Regions from separate parts of the Haloimpatiens massiliensis genome, predicted to be linked through region 3. Evidence: riboswitches for the same ligand, from Rfam matches in the RefSeq annotation. Region 3 holds a riboswitch; each other region holds the start of a gene.

Region 1 (5,645 bases), on a different contig from region 3:
AGCCTTCCATATTGACCTTTTTAAGACAACTTTCCATAATTTCATAATCCTCAATGTTATCTCCATCAAAACTTTTTTTATGAGGTGTTCTTCCCATCATAACTATTTCTTCTACATTAAAGTCAAAATTAAATTCATTAAATTGACCTACCACAGCCATTTTTTTAGCTGTTTCTTTATAGGAGATTTTTCTAATATCTTTACCGTCTAAATTTATTAAACCACATTGAGGCTTTATTACCCTATATATACTTTTTAAAAAAGTTGATTTACCACTGCCATTAGGTCCTACTATGCCTATAAATTCACCTTTTCTAACTTCTGCATTTACATTTTTTATAATTTGGTTTTCTTTTATATTTACACACACATCTTTTGCAGTTAAAGTCATTTATTTTCCCCCAAAATTATAAGATTTTTTAATCATAAGCCACATGAAGAAAGGTGCTCCCAGCATAGATGTTATTATACCTATAGGCATTTCCATACCCTTCATTACAGTTCTTGAAAAAACGTCTGTCCATATTAAAAATATGGCACCAACTAGTGCACTAATTGGAATAAGTCTTCTATGGTCACATCCCACAAAGCCTCTTACAATATGTGGAATTATAAGTCCTACAAATCCTATTGTTCCTGCTACACATACTATTGTAGCAGTCATTAATGCTGTAATTATAATATATATTCTTCTATATTTATTTAAATCTTTTCCCAAAGTTATAGCAGTTTCGTCCCCCATTAACATTACATTTAAATTTCTAAACTGACTTAGAAAAAACAAGGTTCCTACTATTATAATAGCAGCAGGCAAAATAATATTCTTCCAAGAAGCACTGGCTAAACTGCCCATAAGCCAAAAGGTTAAATTTCTAATGCCCCTTTCGTTTCCCGCTATAAATATTATAAAACTTGTGAAGGCGGAACATATGGCACTTACCACCACACCAGAAAGTATGAGCTTTTCTGATGAACATCTTCCTCCAATATTTGATAGAGTATATACGCATATTGAACAGATTAGGGCACCTACAAATGCTAAAATTCCTATGGAGTTGCCTCCTAAAAATTTAGTAACTCCTATCATTATGGAAAAAGTTGCTCCTAGAGAAGCCCCTGAAGAAATTCCAAGTATATAGGGATCTGCTAAGGTATTTTGAACCATAGCTTGCATTACAACACCAACTACAGAAAGACCAGCTCCCACTATAGCACCTAGTAATATCCTAGGAAATCTTATTCCCCATACTATTTCATAACTTACTCCTTTAACAAGAGTTTGTTTATCCCCTATAGGTATTTTAAATATATTGTATACAACTATTCTAAATACCTCTTTAATTTGAAGTTTAACTGGCCCAAATATTACGGCTATTATCACTGATATAGCTAAAAATGCTATTAAAATTGTAACTAGTACCATTATAGATGTTTTTTTTCTAAATATCACCTTTTGTTTATCCCCGTTACATTTCTTGTCCATTTCTTCAGATATTCTCCTCTAATTTTTCTTTTATTAAAATATTTTTGCTTATTTAAATAATTCTGGATAGAATCCCTTTGCAAGTCTTTCTATTCCGTTTATAGTTCTTGCCCCTCCAGCGTAAGTTTCTGCAAGTGGAGTGTATATTATTTTCTTATTCTTTATAGCATTTACATCTTTAAGTACTTTATTATTTAATAGGGCATCTGCTTCTTTGTTATCCTTAACTTGAGTTTCAAAATGTATAAGCACTATTACATCTGGATTTTTATTTAGTATATTTTCTGCGCTATATTCTCCACCTTTTTCATTGGTTTCTACATTAACTCCTCCAGCCATTTTAACCATGTCATTTACAAGAGAATTTTGTCCGTAAGCATAATATTTATTTTCACTTATACCTTCAACCACAAGTACTTTAGCTTCTTTTTTCCCTTTTATCTTACTTTGGACATCTTCTACTCGTTTTTTCATAGATGTTATTACTTCATTAGCCTTGTTTTCTATATCAAATATTTTTCCTAAGTCTTCTATATCCTTATAGATATTATCTACTGTACATTTTTTTCCTAATGTATTTCTTTGAATAAATGTAGTCATACCTTTTTCATTCCATGTTTTAACATCACCTAGATTTTTTTCAAAAAATGCTGAAGACCATCCCACTATAGCATCAGGTTTTTTAGAAATAATAACTTCTTTTGATGGATATTTTTCTGATAAAACTGGTATCTTATCATATTCAGCCTTAAGTTCTGGTAGAACTGGATTATCTAAATATGCTGTACCTACCATGTTTTTACCAAGTCCTAGTGTAAGTAATAATTCTGTAGTTGTTTGATTGGTAGTTATAATTTTTTCTGGTTTTTTATCTATTTTTAGTTCATATTCATTTCCATCTGCATCATAATTTTTTATGTTCAATGGATATTGACTGCTTTTTTCTTTTCCTTTTTCTTCTACTTTTTTATCATTTTTACTCGTATCATTTAAATTTTTGTTGGCATCTTTACATCCAGCAAAAGATGTCATCATTCCTAAAGCTATTAAAATACTTATTATTTTCTTTTTCATAAATTTTTTCGTTTAAAGGCATTTTTGCCTTTAAACCTGTCCTCCCCTCAATTGATTAATTTTTGATAAAATAAAAAGCTATCCCAAAGGATAGCTAAATTTTCACAACAAAATATACAGCTACTACCTCCCTCCGAAGTAAAACGCAAATAAGCTCAATTAGGCAGGTCTCCTGACTTACACATGAAACCCTGTAAATAGTCTTCCCAATTTTAAATCAGTGACATATTTATTTACAAGTAGTGCTTACAGTAGCGGGGGCTGTGTTGGATTTACACCAATCTTCCCTTTTAATCTTTTACGAACCCAAAAGATTTATATTCATTTTTAATTTATTCAAGTTTTAATTCATTTTTTTTGATTTATCAAAGTTTTAATTCACCTTTCGGAATTATTTTATATGATTTAACTATATTAGTCAATACTGCTTCTATATAAATTTCATTGAATAAATTCCATTATATTGTTATATTTAGATTAAGCTCACTATAATTTTATTTTGTTAGGAGATGGTCTTTTGAAAAATATAGCGATTATGGTTTGTAATAAAATCACCTATGAATGTGCTGGAGTAGGATGTTTTAAAGCTTTTAATGAAAAATCTAAAGCTTTTGAAATTTATAAAGATCAAGACGTTAAACTTTGTGGATTCTTTCACTGCAACGGTTGTGAAAAAGATTTAAATAAAGAACTAGAATATAAGATAAATCAGCTTCACAATGTAAATGTGGACACTGTACATATGGCTTTATGCATAGATGTAGAATGTTCTAGATATAATGAAATAGAAGAGTTTCTAAAAGGCAAAGGATTTACTGTAGTTAATGGAAGTCATTGATTTTAAATCTTTTTAAAAAAGCTGCTGCATTAAGAAATTTATATAAAATATATTGTGCAAATTTTAAACTTGCACAATATATTTTAGTATTTATCGCAATGCAACAGCCGACTAAATTTTTATCTTAATTATACATTATGCAACCCCTGTTTAACTGTCCCCATCTTACATCTTACATTTTTCTTATTATCTTTGTATCTTTAAGATTTGATTTTTAAGTTCTAAATATAACCTCTTCCTTACTAAACATATATCTTGCAAAAGATATGGATAAAGCAATGTAAAGGAGCATCCATGCAAGCACTATTATTAAATGCTTTGCATTAAACATTCCCAAGATAAGTTCTTTTATAACTGCTGTGGCATTTACCACAGGGATATTTAAGAATATCATGGACATATTTTTAGGTTCTATGAAGTATGATGTAAAACCAAGCATTCCTATAAAGCTTAAAGGAGTCAAGTAAGTTTGAGCTTCCTTGAAGGATCTGGCGTAAATACTTATAGCAAGAGCTAGTGCTCCAAAAACCATAGTAAGAAGTACAGTTATTAATGCTATAATAAGTAAAGTTTTAGGCTCCATGCTGAATTTAGCTCCATCTACACCGTAATTAAAAGCTTCTGGCGAAGTTTTCATAGATATACCTAATCCTGATATAAAAGCTATAGATGTTACTATACCCATAGTGGTTATGGCTAAAAATTTACCCCAAAGCAGTGACATTCTGCTAGCTTGAGTAGTTAATAGTGGCTCTAGGGTACCTCTTTCTTTTTCCCCTGCGCCTAAATCTGTAGCTGAAGCTATAGGACCTGATGCAGCAAACATTATAAGCATCATAGGAAGAAGCAATGATAACATCATTTTAGCTACTCCATTTTCCTTCTTTTCCGCAGATTTTATAACTGGGTTTATAGGAGTTAATATAGATGTATCTATATTCTTTGCCTGAAGTCTAGCCCCTACTACAGCCTTAGAATACTGGTCTATAATAGCGTTGATTTCTGACATAGCCATAGTTGATTTTTGACTTGTATTGTCCATAGTTATAATAATATCCGCTTTTTTCTCTGCATTTATATTTTTATCAAAATCCTCTGGAATTTCTATACCTAAAAGTACTTTTCCTTCCTTTACGTCATTAAAAACATCTTTGGATTCCTTTAATTTTATATTCTTTTGAGATTTAAACATTTGTCCTAATTTACTATTCCCTTTATCTACCATAACTATATTCATTTCTTTTTTTACAGAGTCCATATTGCTTTTCATACCTTTTCCTATGAATCCAAAAATTATTGGATACATTAGAAGAGGTATTAATATAGCTGCTATTAGGGTTTTCTTATCTCTAAACATGTCTTTTAATTCTTTTTTATAAACAATAGATATTATATTCATTATTTATCACCTACCAATCTTATAAATATGTCTTCCATACTGCTACTTTGGTATTTGTCTTTGAAATATTCTATGGTACCTTCCTCGATAATCTTTCCTTTGTTAATAATAATGATTCTGTCACAAAGTTTTTCTACTTCTTGCATACTATGACTTGAGAATATAATAGATTTTCCTTGTTTTTTGCACTGTAATATAAAATCATGAACAAGCTTTGCAGCTGTTACATCAAGCCCTGTGGTAGGTTCATCAAAGAGCATTACTGTAGGTTTATGAACAATGGATCTGGCAATAGAAACCTTTTGCTTCATACCTCTTGAAAGTTTTCCTACTCTTCTGTCCATATATTCCTTTAACTCTAGCTCTTCTACTAGATAATTTATGCTGTCCTCAGCCTCTTTTTTGCTCATACCATTTAGCTGTGCAAAATATCTTATATTTTCTCTTACTGTAAGCCTATCGTATAACCCCACATCTCCACCAAATAAAATTCCTATTTCTCCTCTTACCTTTTGAGAATTTTCTATAATACTGTAACCATTTATCTCTGCGTTACCACCTGTAGGCTTTAACATAGTAGCAAGCATTCTCAGTGTAGTGGTTTTACCTGCACCATTTTCACCTAAAAGTCCTACTATTTCACCTTTATTTACTGTGAAACTAGCACTTTTAACCGCTTGTACATCCTTAAAGTTTTTACTTAAATTTTTAACTTCTATCACTGTTAGTCCCCCCCTTGTTATTAAGTTAATTACGTTCTCTTTTTAATTATTAATTTTGCAATGGACTGCTTTAAAATAAATTCAAGTACAATCTATAAAAGGTAACAAATAGCCAAGCTACCATTTATC
Region 2 (5,645 bases), on a different contig from region 3:
TTTTGGTATAGTAAATATAAAAAATATGGTGCACCGAATAGTGCGGTAATTACTCCAACAGGTATTTCAGAAGGATTTATTAATGTTCGTGCTAAAGTATCTGTAATAGTTAAAAATATAGCTCCAAATAGTGCTGAAAAGGGAAATAAAATTCTGTGGTCAGGTCCCACTATTAATCTAGCTATATGAGGAATTATAAGTCCTACAAATCCAATTATACCTGTAACTGATACGCAGGAAGCAACTATTAATGAAGATGTTAGGAGTATTATTTTTTTTGTTTTTTCTACATTTACTCCAAGACTTTCGGCGGTAGTATCTCCAGTTAACATAATATTTAAGTCTTTGGATAAAGATATTATTATAAAGGAACCTATTAATATTATAGGTACTACTATTTTTAGTTCTTTCCAACTAGCAGATGAAACGCTACCCATTGTCCACATATATATATCTTCTAATTGATTTCTATTAAAGAGCATAAGTATTGATATTATGGAAGAAAGCAAAAAACTCATGGTTACTCCAGATAAAAGTAGTGTATTTGTGGGAAGCTTTTTTCCAACTCTTGCAATATTGTAAACAAATAAAGTAGTTAATGTACCACCTAAAAAAGCGAAAAATGATACCCCGATAACGCTATTCCAAAAGGAAAAATTTAATATTATACCTACAGTAGCACCTAAAGCAGAACCAGATGAAATGCCTAGTATATAGGGGTCTGCCATAGGATTTCTAAATATAGCTTGAAAAGAGCAACCTACTACAGATAAACCTATACCTATTATTATGGACATTAGTATTCTAGGTAAACGTATATTTAATACTATTAAGCTTTCAGAAGCTTTAATAGTAGAAGTATCTATTAAATTATTAATAAAAGGAAGTTTTGAAAATAAAATTTTCATAGATTTAAAGAAGTTTATATCAGCAGCACCCAATGCAGCACAAAATATTATAATCAAAAACAAAATAGTAGTGAGAGTAATAAATAATATATTGTAGTGTTTCTTTTTTTCTATAGAATGCATGATTTTTCTCCATTTCAAATTATTCTTTAAAGGACTATTGACAATACAACCATTTGTATTAGGTGTCAATAGTCCTTTATAGCTGTTTATTTAAATAATTCAGGATGTATAATTTTTGCTAATGCTTCAAGACCGTCTGCAAGTCTAGGGCCTTGTCTATCTAAAAGATTGTTATCTATTTCATATAGTTTGTTATTTTTAACAGCAGATAAATCCTTATATCCATTTGTATTTTGTATTCCTTTTTTAGAATCGAAATATTTAGAGCATATTACCATATCAGGATTTTTTTCTATAACTTTTTCGATACTATATTGCCAACCTTTAACGTCAGAAGCTATATTTTTTCCACCAGCAATTTCTATAAGTTCATTTATAAAAGTATCACCACCAGCGGTGTAATCACCAAATTTACCATAGGATATTACATAGTATATAGAAGGTGTAGATTTACCTTTAACTTTTTCTTTTATAGATTCTACTTTCTTTTTCATATTTGAAACTATTTCATTTGACTTTTCTTTTGAATTTAATATAGTACCTAATTTTTCTATGGTACTATATGCTCCATCTAGATTATCTTTACCATAAAGTACTACGGTTTTAATATTTAATGCTTCTAGCTTTTGTAAAACTTTTTTATCAAAATGAGTAGAAGCAATAACTAAATCTGGTTTTAATTCAGCTATTTTTTCTATATTAGGATTTTTAAGACTTCCTACAGATTGAATTTTTTTAGAAGCTTCTGGATAATCACAATAATCCGTCCTTCCAACTAATTTATCTCCTTTTCCAAGAGCAAAAATAGTTTCTGTTATATTCGGAGCTAAGGAAACTATCTTCTCAGGTTCTTTTTCTATAGTAACATCTCTATTATATGAATCCTTTATGTTTAAAGGATAAGAAATTTTCGTATCATCTTTGGTTTTAGATGAGTTAGAATTTTTATTACTACAGGCTGCTAGGGAGAATAGCATTGTTAAAAATAAACAACTTACTATAAACTTTTTAAATCTTTTCATACGAATCCTCCTAATATTTTTAATTTTAACAATATAAAAAACCATTATCTTGCGTAAAAAAGATAATGGTTACAAAAAACAAACCAATGTCAGCTTTATCCGCGCAAGCTAATATTAAACCATTATAGGCAGGTCTCCTGACTTAGAATCATCATCTATTGGCGCCTTCCCTAAATTAAATTAAGTGGCATATAGTCAATAGACTCTTCGTTACAGTGGCGGGACCGTATGAGATTTTCACTCATTTCCCTTTTAAACATCATAGTACCTATAATATTAATTATTTAATAAATTTACAAAATGATTATAGCACTTATGTATTCTTTAATCAAATGATTTAATGAGTATACTGTAAGTGGTAGTTCCCATTAATATTTTAATGTAGAGAGTTTTTATGTAAAATTTAAAATGGTTAATTATAAAATTTCACTACATTTTACATTTTTGTGGTTTAATCATAATATAAAAATAATAAATTTTAAGTTTTTGGTTACTAATAATTTTATATTAATGTTATACTAGATATTAGTTAATAATTATAATACTATTACTGAGAAAGGAGGTAACGTTATAAGTTTCTAAACTTTTTAGTAAATATTAAAAGGTGTAAACTTTAAAAGTTTACAAGAAACTTTTAACGGTAAATCATCAGTGGGAGAAAAACCTTCGTTAAAGCGAAATAAAAGAAAAGAGAATAAAACTATTAAAAGGAATAGTTTGTATGATGCAGCATATGAATTATTTATAACTAAGGGGATAAACAATACAGCTATAGATGATATAGTAAAGAAAGCTGGAGTAGCAAAGGGAACTTTTTATTTATATTTTAAGGATAAATATGACATATTTGATAAAATAATTTTAAAAAAGAGCTCCGTAGTAATTAAAGAAGCTATGTCAGAAACTGAGAAAAATAAAGAAAAATTTGATGATTTCATAGAGGCTATAATATTTTTTATAAACTATTTAATTGAATACTTTAAGAATAATAAAATGCTTCTAAAATTAATACATAAGAACTTATCTTGGGGCATATACAGAAAAGCCGTGTATGATATAGATACTAATGAGGATATGAAAAGACTAGTAGATATATTTATGAAAAATATAAATTCTGGTGAATATGATATAGAAGACTCGGGAAAAACTCTATTTATAATATTAGAGTTAACAAGTTCTATATGTTACAGTGGTATAATATTAGAGGAGCCAGATAATATAGATAATATGAAACCGGTACTCTTTAAAAGTATAAGAAAAATATTAAAAAAATAAAATATTAACAAAGTAAAAGAACAATTATAGTTAATTTAAAGTGACTATAATTGTTCTTTTTATTTAGTATTTTTATAAATGATTTATAAAAGTACAAAGCTATAGAAAAATTATTAAAACAAAATGAATTTATCTATATATATAAATCTAATCATACATTCTAAGCAATAAATGAATAAAAAACTTGCAAAAGACATGTGAATAAGTTTACTTCCTTTAAAAGGTAAAACATACAATGAACCATATATAAAGGGTTTACTATATAAAATTGTTAAAAAAATAATAAAGAGTTTTCTGAAAAAAGGTATTTTAAATTAATAAAAATTCATATATAATAGTATGTAACATTTAAAAGGAAGGGAGTATGTTTATGAGCAAAGAAGTGCAGGTTAAAGAAAGGGAGCAATGGGGCTCTAAACTTGGCTTTATATTGGCGGCAGCAGGATCGGCAGTAGGACTTGGCAACTTATGGAAATTTCCTTATAAGGCAGGAACAAACGGAGGAGGAGCTTTTGTACTTGTATATGTAATTATAGTTTTATTGTTAGGGTTTAGCTTGATGATAGCTGAAATTGCTTTAGGAAGGCATACTCAGTTGAATGCTATAGGTGCCTATGCAAAAATCAGCAAAAAATGGGGTTGGGTAGGTGCTCTTGGAGTTTTTGCAGCTTTTCTTATATTATCTTTCTATAGTGTTGTAGGCGGATGGGTTATTAACTACTTAGTAAAGTCAGCAACGGGAGCTTTAAAAGTAAGTGATCCAGAAATTCTAAAGGGGATATTTGGAGGATTTGTGTCTTCTACTACTATGCCTATAGTATATAGTGGGATTTTCATGATAATTACTCTTGCTATAGTATTTATAGGTATTGGTAAAGGAATAGAAAAAGCAAGTAAAATAATGATGCCATCTTTATTTGTCATAATTATTATTTTAGCAATACGTTCTGTTACATTACCAGGAGCTATGGAAGGTGTGAAGTATTTTATAATTCCGGATTTTTCAAAAATAACAATGGATGTGGTTCTTGATGCACTGGGACAGGTTTTTTTCTCTCTTAGCTTAGGTATGGGGTGTATGATAACTTATGGAAGTTATCTTGGAAAAGACACTAATATACCTAAAAGTGGAATTATAATTCCTTTAATAGATACAGCAATAGCTTTGTTATCGGGATTTGCTATTTTACCAGCGGTTTTTGCTTTTGGATTTAAACCAGATCAAGGACCAGGACTTATGTTTGTAACATTACCAGCAGTATTCTCTAAAATGCCTTTTGGAACAATATTTGCAGTATTGTTTTTTATACTTGTATTGTTTGCTGCACTTACTTCTTCTATTTCATTACTAGAAGTAGTAGTTGCATATATAGTTGATAAGTGGGGATTTTCTAGGCAGAAAACTTCAATATTTATAGCTTCGGTTATATTTTTAATGGGAATACCAGCTTCCTTATCACAAGGTATATGGAGCAATATTCATTTACTAGGTAATAGAGGATTTTTTGATACGTATGATTTTATATCTAGTAATATATTATTACCATTAGGTGGTCTGCTTCTATGCGTATTTGTGGGATGGGTTTGGAATAGAGAAGTGTGTACAGAGGAAATAACTAATGGTGGAGAAGTAAAATTTAGGTTGAAAAATGTTTGGTTCTTCTTAATAAAGTACGTATGTCCAATAGCTATATTTATAGTATTTCTTAGATCACTAAGATAATGTAAAATAATCCTCAGTGTCCATGACGAAACCTTAAATTAGTAGAGGTTGGGTAGGCACTGGGGATTAAAATCTTTGCGGACTTAAGCACATTAATTATTTAAATAAATATTATAAGATTATAGATAATATTTGTTTATAATGTGCTAAGAGGGTGAGGAAATGTTTGAACAAAAAGAAATAGTAAAAAAGGTAGAGCCTTTAGAAGATGAAAAAATAGAAAACAGAAAACCTAAAATACAGATTTATCTAAATTCTAATAATGTAAAAAAAGATTTTTTAAATATAAAAATGTACTTAGATGGTAAAACTATTAAGTATAAAGTTAGTGATAAAAAAATAAAATATACACCTAAAAATAAACTTAAAATAGGAAGTCATATTATAAGGATCTCAGCAATGGTTTCTAGTGGAGAATCTTATGATTATTCATGGAATTTTACTATAGAAGAAAAAGAAACTTTTAATTACTATTTTGGAAATCTTCATTCGCATACGTCTTATTCAAGTGGACAAGGCACTCCGGCAGAAGCTTTTGATAGTGCTAAAAACAAGGGAATGGATTTTTGGGCTTTGACGGATCATTCTAGAGCT
Region 3 (5,645 bases):
GTTCTGCCTTTAAGTGAAGATAACCGTAACCGAATCCTAGCAAAAGAAGCATCACAAGAATGGGTGATATAGCTTCGAAAAATGAAAGCTGCTTTTTTGTGTTCATAAAAATAACCCCCTTATAAATTTGTATTGTAGCTATTGAAAGCAATTAGCATGCCAAATATAAAAAAATATAGTGAGGTTATGACTGAGACGCGTATATATACAAGTACAGCCTATTATATTAAACAAAGTTGTTTGTACGAAAGTTTGAAAATTCACAAAATAATACGGGATAAAACAACCCATTAAAATAACCCATTACCCATTTGAAAGCAGTAGTATCTTAAAAAAATTAACACCCATTTTTAAGTTTATTCAAAAGTAAATTAGCTTTTTTAGTGAGCGTACATCCCCTTACACCCTTATGAATTTCAACTAAATCCATAGATTTTAGAACATTTAATTTAGTTCTTATTTTAGATTCTGTAAGATGGATATTTTCATATACTGCTATTTGAGATAGTCCCCTTCTACCTATGAAATTATTTTTTTCTATGGTTTCTAGTATCCAAATGGAATCATTATCTAGGAGTGAATTTTCAATATTGGTATTTAAAATATTATTGTTTCTTACTTCATCATAAATATAGTTAGGTAGGTCAGAAATTTCTATTTTCGCCTTTGGATCTTTTATGTTTACAAGGTATTCTACTATATTTACTAGTTCACGTATGTTGCCAGGCCAGGAATATTTAATTAAAAAATCTAAGGAATCTTTAGTGAAAAATTCTTTAAGCTCCAAACTATTTTTTTTAGTGAATTTCCTAAGATAGTGTTGAAGTAAACATGTAATATCCTCTTTTCTTTCTTTTAGACTAGGTAAAAATAATGGCAAGACGCTTAGCCTATAAAATAGATCCTGTCTGAAAGTACCTTTTTTAACTTCTTTTATTAAATTTTTATTAGTTGCAGCTATGACTCTTATGTCTATAGGAATGATTTCATTTCCACCTACTCTCCTTATTTGTCTTTCTTGAAGAATTCTTAATAATTTAACTTGAAATTGTAAGGATATTTCTCCTATTTCGTCTAAAAATATAGTTCCTCCATGAGCCTGTTCAAACAAACCTGGTTTTCCGCCACGTTTAGCACCAGTGAAAGCTCCATCTTCATAACCAAATAACTCACTTTCTAGTAGACTATCCGAAAGTGAAGAAAAGTTCACAGGAACAAACTGAGCATTTCTTCTTGGAGAAAAATTATGTATGGCTTGTGCAAAAAGTTCCTTGCCAGTACCACTTTCTCCTTGTATTAATACGGTTGAATTGCTTAAGGCTAATTTTTTTGCAAGGTTAATGGTATTTTTTAATGCCATACTATTGCCTATTATATTTTCAAAATTATAAAAGGCATTATGCTCAGAAAGTCTCATTTTCCGTCTTAATTCATGTTCTATTTTTTGTATTTTGCTAGCTTCTTCAGTTGTTAGCATATATCCCACTGTGTTATCTACAGTTTTTATAGGAGAGATAGTAATTACAATGTTTTTATTATTTAGTTCTATTATTTCATTTTGTATTTCAGAAACTTTCCAATTAGTAAAATTAGGAATGACATCAGATATTTTTTTATAAAGTATGTGACATATATCCTTACCTGCTAAAGAACAGAAAACTTTGTTGGTAATGGATACAGTACCATCTTCATTTATATAAAGTATTCCGTCACTAGAGTTATCCACTATAGTTTTGAACATATTTTTTAGCTCTATAGCTTTGTTTGCGGCCACATAATAGTTTTGGGTAAGTTTTATTATTTCTCTAGTAAACTGAGGAGATATAAAACTACCTTTTTTATCCATGAGATTGAAATATTGAAGTATTTCAATAAGTGTACTTATGTCAACATTTCTTGAGCCTAAGTCAATTATTTTTTTTACACATTTAGGAGCAAATCTACCTTCACCAAAAGTAACACAAGTATCTAATTTTTTATAATTTTTTTTCTCGGGATAGTAAGGATGAAAATTAATATGTTCAATGCCCATATCATGCAATTGTTCTATGGATTCTGTGCAGGTAGCTTTTGAATCATTTACCAGAAGTAAATGACTATTTTTTTTTATTCCCAAAAGTTTTTTTATGTGTTTGTAATTTATTATTCTTCTAGCTACTATGTACTGAACTTTAAGAGGAATATAAGGTAATATTTTATCCTTTATGGAAGGACTAGTAATTAACACTAGTGAATTTTTAAAATCTACATTTATACCTTCCTCCAAACTACATCTAGATATATCAACTGTATCACCAATTAATTCTCTTAATTGTTTCCATATACATGTGCTGGTTTCTATTCCTTCACTTATTACTATTAATCTTGGCATATTCATCCACCCTTTTGTAATTTTGTATTTCATAAGATATGTAATATATGTTAATGATATAATAAATGTATTAATTAATCTATAGTTAAAATATTGTGAATGTGATTAAAGAAAGAGTATTGATATAATGGAAAGCTTATGATAAATTTCTAATATTATTAAATATTTAGTAGTAAATAATAATTTTTATGTTATAATTAATATATTAGATAGTATGCTTATTAATAAAGTCATATAGATAATTATAAAATTTTCAAATTATGTTAATTAATACTTGAAGTATTTGTAAAGTGGTTAAAATAATTTATAGGAGGGTTTAAACATGAAATCATTAAAAGGGACTAAAACAGCTGAAAATTTGCTTAAGGCATTTGCAGGAGAATCACAGGCAAGAAACAGATATACTTATTATTCAAGTACAGCTAAAAAGCAGGGATATGTGCAAATAGCTAACATATTTTTAGAAACCGCAGAAAATGAAAAAGAACATGCAAAGAGATTTTATAAATTCTTACTTAATGATTTACAGAGAGAAGGAATCGAAATTAATGCAGCTTATCCTGTAGCTTTATATGGAGATACTAAAGCTAATTTAAAGGCAGCCGCTGCTGGAGAAAATGAAGAATGGTCAGAACTATATCCTGAATTTGCTAGAGTAGCAAGAGAAGAAGGATTTGAAGAGATATCAGTAGCTTTTGAAAGAATTGCTGAAGTAGAAAAACATCATGAAGCTAGATATAATAAATTAGTGGAAAATATAGAAAAAGACATGGTATTTAAGAAAGATAAGGTACAACTTTGGAAATGTAATAACTGTGGATACATATTTGAAGGAGAAGAGGCCCCAGAAGTGTGTCCTGCATGTGTTCATCCAAAAGCTTACTTTGAAGTGCTTTGCGAAAATTACTAGAATATTACATAAAATTTCCCAATCTATGTTTTGGATTGGGAAATTTTTATGTAATAATTAATTCACTAATTTCTAAAAACAAAACATTACTTGCAAAAATATCTTAATAATAGTATAATGACGTTGTAATGTTGAATAATAGATGGATATTAGTTTAATATTATGAATAGATGTATAAATTAGTAAACAATATTTTGAAAGAATTTTAAAGTAAAATTGAATAAATACTTTTAAGGTGTTTCTTTAAAAGAAATGAAAAGGGAAAGTGGTGAAAGTCCACTACAGCCCCCGCTACTGTAAAGAGGATGAAACCTTGTAACTCACTGAAGCAAATGCTTTGGGAAGAGAAGGGAGTAGGATGATTCTAAGTCAGGAGACCTGCCTTATAAAGTTATGTTTTAATCTTTCGGAGGGAGAGATTGCTTAAAGTTCACTGTGTGAATGATGTTGTTTTTTACGCCTTCCATGAAGGCGTTTTTTATGCTTATATAACACATCTATAAAACAAGCCTCCTAAAAGAGGCTTGTTTTTATTTATATCAATAGATAATTGGATTATAAGGGTAGAGAATTTATGAAAGGGAAAAAATAAAAAAAGGGGAGATTAAAAATGAAAAGGAGACAAGTGTTAGCACTAGCTATGGCCATATCTATGGCATTGAGTGGATGTGGTACAAAGACAAAAGGAAAAATGGATACTAAGAACAAATCCGCTATGTCTCAAGGCATGAAGGAAGAAATGAAAGAAAAAGGTTCAAAATCTATGGCAAAATTAACTATGTCTCAAGGGAAAGGCTATCCAGTTACTATAAAGGATATGATGGGAAATGAAGTTACATTAAAGGAAAAACCTAAGAAAATAGCAGCAATATCAGGTACATTCTTAGGACTTTTATATGCGGTAGGCGGAGAAACTATTTGTACTGCTGATTTATCTGGAGGAAGTATAATACCAAAGGGTGTAGAAAATCTTCCTAAAATAGGGAAGGTTTACAACCCAGATGTGGAAAAATTAATATCTCTTAAACCAGATTTAGTAATTGCTCAATTTGGACTTCAAAATAAGTTAGTACCAGCTTTAAAACAGAGTAATATACCAGTGTTAGCTTTAAATATGAAAACATATGATGATGTAATAGAAAATTTAAAAGTTGTAGGAAGAATAGTTGGAAATGAAAATAAAGCTGAAGAGATTATAGCTAAGATGGATAAAGATAAAAAGGCTATAGAGGATAAACTTCCAGAAAAACCTAAAAAAGCAGTTATTCTGTATGCTACTTCTAAAGATGTATCAGTAAAACTTGAAAATAGTATAGCTGGTAATGTGGCTAAAATACTAAAACTAGACAATATAGCTGCAGGCAAAAAAGGAGAAGGAATGGGTGGAGAATCTATTCCATTTAGTATAGAAGAAATTGTAAAACAAGATCCAGATGTTATATTGGTAACCAGTATGGTAAAATCTGATAAAACAGCAAAAGAGGTAATAGAAAAGCAACTTGGAAAAGATCCTGTATGGAAGAATTTAAAAGCTGTTAAGAATAATAAAATAGTATACTTACCACAAAGATACTTCCTTTATAATGCAGGAGATAAATTTGTAGATGCAATAGAATTTATGGCTAAAGGCGTATATCCAGAAATATACGGTGAATTGAATGACAAGTAATATAAAAAATCGTAAGAAAAACAATAGAAATTTTTATAAAATAGCTGTGATAATATTATTTATCATATTAGCTATAAGTGCATTTTTTATAAGTAATGTGTATGGTAGCATGGAAATATCTATAAAAGATATACTTAACATATTAAAACATCCCAGTAATTTAACTCCAGAGGGCCTTGTTATATGGAATGTTAGAATTCCTAGAACTATTGTAGGAGCATTGGTTGGAATTAACTTGGCCCTCTCTGGGGCAATGCTACAGGGGGTAATGAGAAACCCTCTAGCGGACCCTGGAATAATAGGCATATCTTCAGGAGCTGGTCTTGCGGGTATGCTTATATTAATAATTTTTCCTCAATATCAATATTTAGTACCTCCAGTTGCTTTTGTAGGTGCTATGGTGGCAGCTATAATGATATATATACTTGCTTGGAAAGGCGGAATACAACCTATGAGAGTTGTATTAGCTGGAGTAGCAGTTTCAGCTATATTAGGTGCAGGCATATCTGCACTTATGGTGTTTTTTAGTGACAGGGTTCATGGAGCTATCATGTTTATGAATGGAGGATTATCTGCAAGAAGTTGGCCACAAGTATATACTATCCTACCTTATACTATAGTAGGTTTAATACTTGCTATGATAATGGCTGAAAGACTTAATATATTAGTATTGGGTGATGATACTGCAAGAGGAT

What was found. Region 3 has a riboswitch for cobalamin ahead of C1715_RS00325 (ABC transporter substrate-binding protein). Riboswitches for the same ligand answer to the same signal wherever they lie in the genome.
Region 1: another riboswitch for cobalamin. It lies ahead of C1715_RS15870 (ABC transporter substrate-binding protein); the one in region 3 lies ahead of C1715_RS00325 (ABC transporter substrate-binding protein).
Region 2: another riboswitch for cobalamin. It lies ahead of C1715_RS14820 (ABC transporter substrate-binding protein); the one in region 3 lies ahead of C1715_RS00325 (ABC transporter substrate-binding protein).

Annotation. Positions count from the first base shown of each region.
Region 1 is NZ_LT854640.1:1,601,634-1,607,278, reverse strand. It holds gene C1715_RS15880 (ABC transporter ATP-binding protein) at 1-391, opposite strand, end outside; gene C1715_RS15875 (FecCD family ABC transporter permease) at 392-1,483, opposite strand; gene C1715_RS15870 (ABC transporter substrate-binding protein) at 1,532-2,557, opposite strand; cobalamin riboswitch at 2,703-2,882, opposite strand; gene C1715_RS15865 (CGGC domain-containing protein) at 3,075-3,395, shown strand; gene C1715_RS15860 (ABC transporter permease) at 3,610-4,794, opposite strand; gene C1715_RS15855 (ABC transporter ATP-binding protein) at 4,794-5,516, opposite strand.
Region 2 is NZ_LT854640.1:1,397,723-1,403,367, forward strand. It holds gene C1715_RS14815 (FecCD family ABC transporter permease) at 1-1,031, opposite strand, end outside; gene C1715_RS14820 (ABC transporter substrate-binding protein) at 1,118-2,053, opposite strand; cobalamin riboswitch at 2,164-2,340, opposite strand; gene C1715_RS14825 (TetR/AcrR family transcriptional regulator) at 2,705-3,328, shown strand; gene C1715_RS14830 (sodium-dependent transporter) at 3,699-5,051, shown strand; gene C1715_RS14835 (CehA/McbA family metallohydrolase) at 5,214-5,645, shown strand, end outside.
Region 3 is NZ_LT854634.1:45,889-51,533, reverse strand. It holds gene nhaC (Na+/H+ antiporter NhaC) at 1-106, opposite strand, end outside; gene C1715_RS00335 (sigma-54 interaction domain-containing protein) at 338-2,371, opposite strand; gene rbr (rubrerythrin) at 2,694-3,281, shown strand; cobalamin riboswitch at 3,498-3,681, shown strand; gene C1715_RS00325 (ABC transporter substrate-binding protein) at 3,892-4,950, shown strand; gene C1715_RS00320 (FecCD family ABC transporter permease) at 4,940-5,645, shown strand, end outside.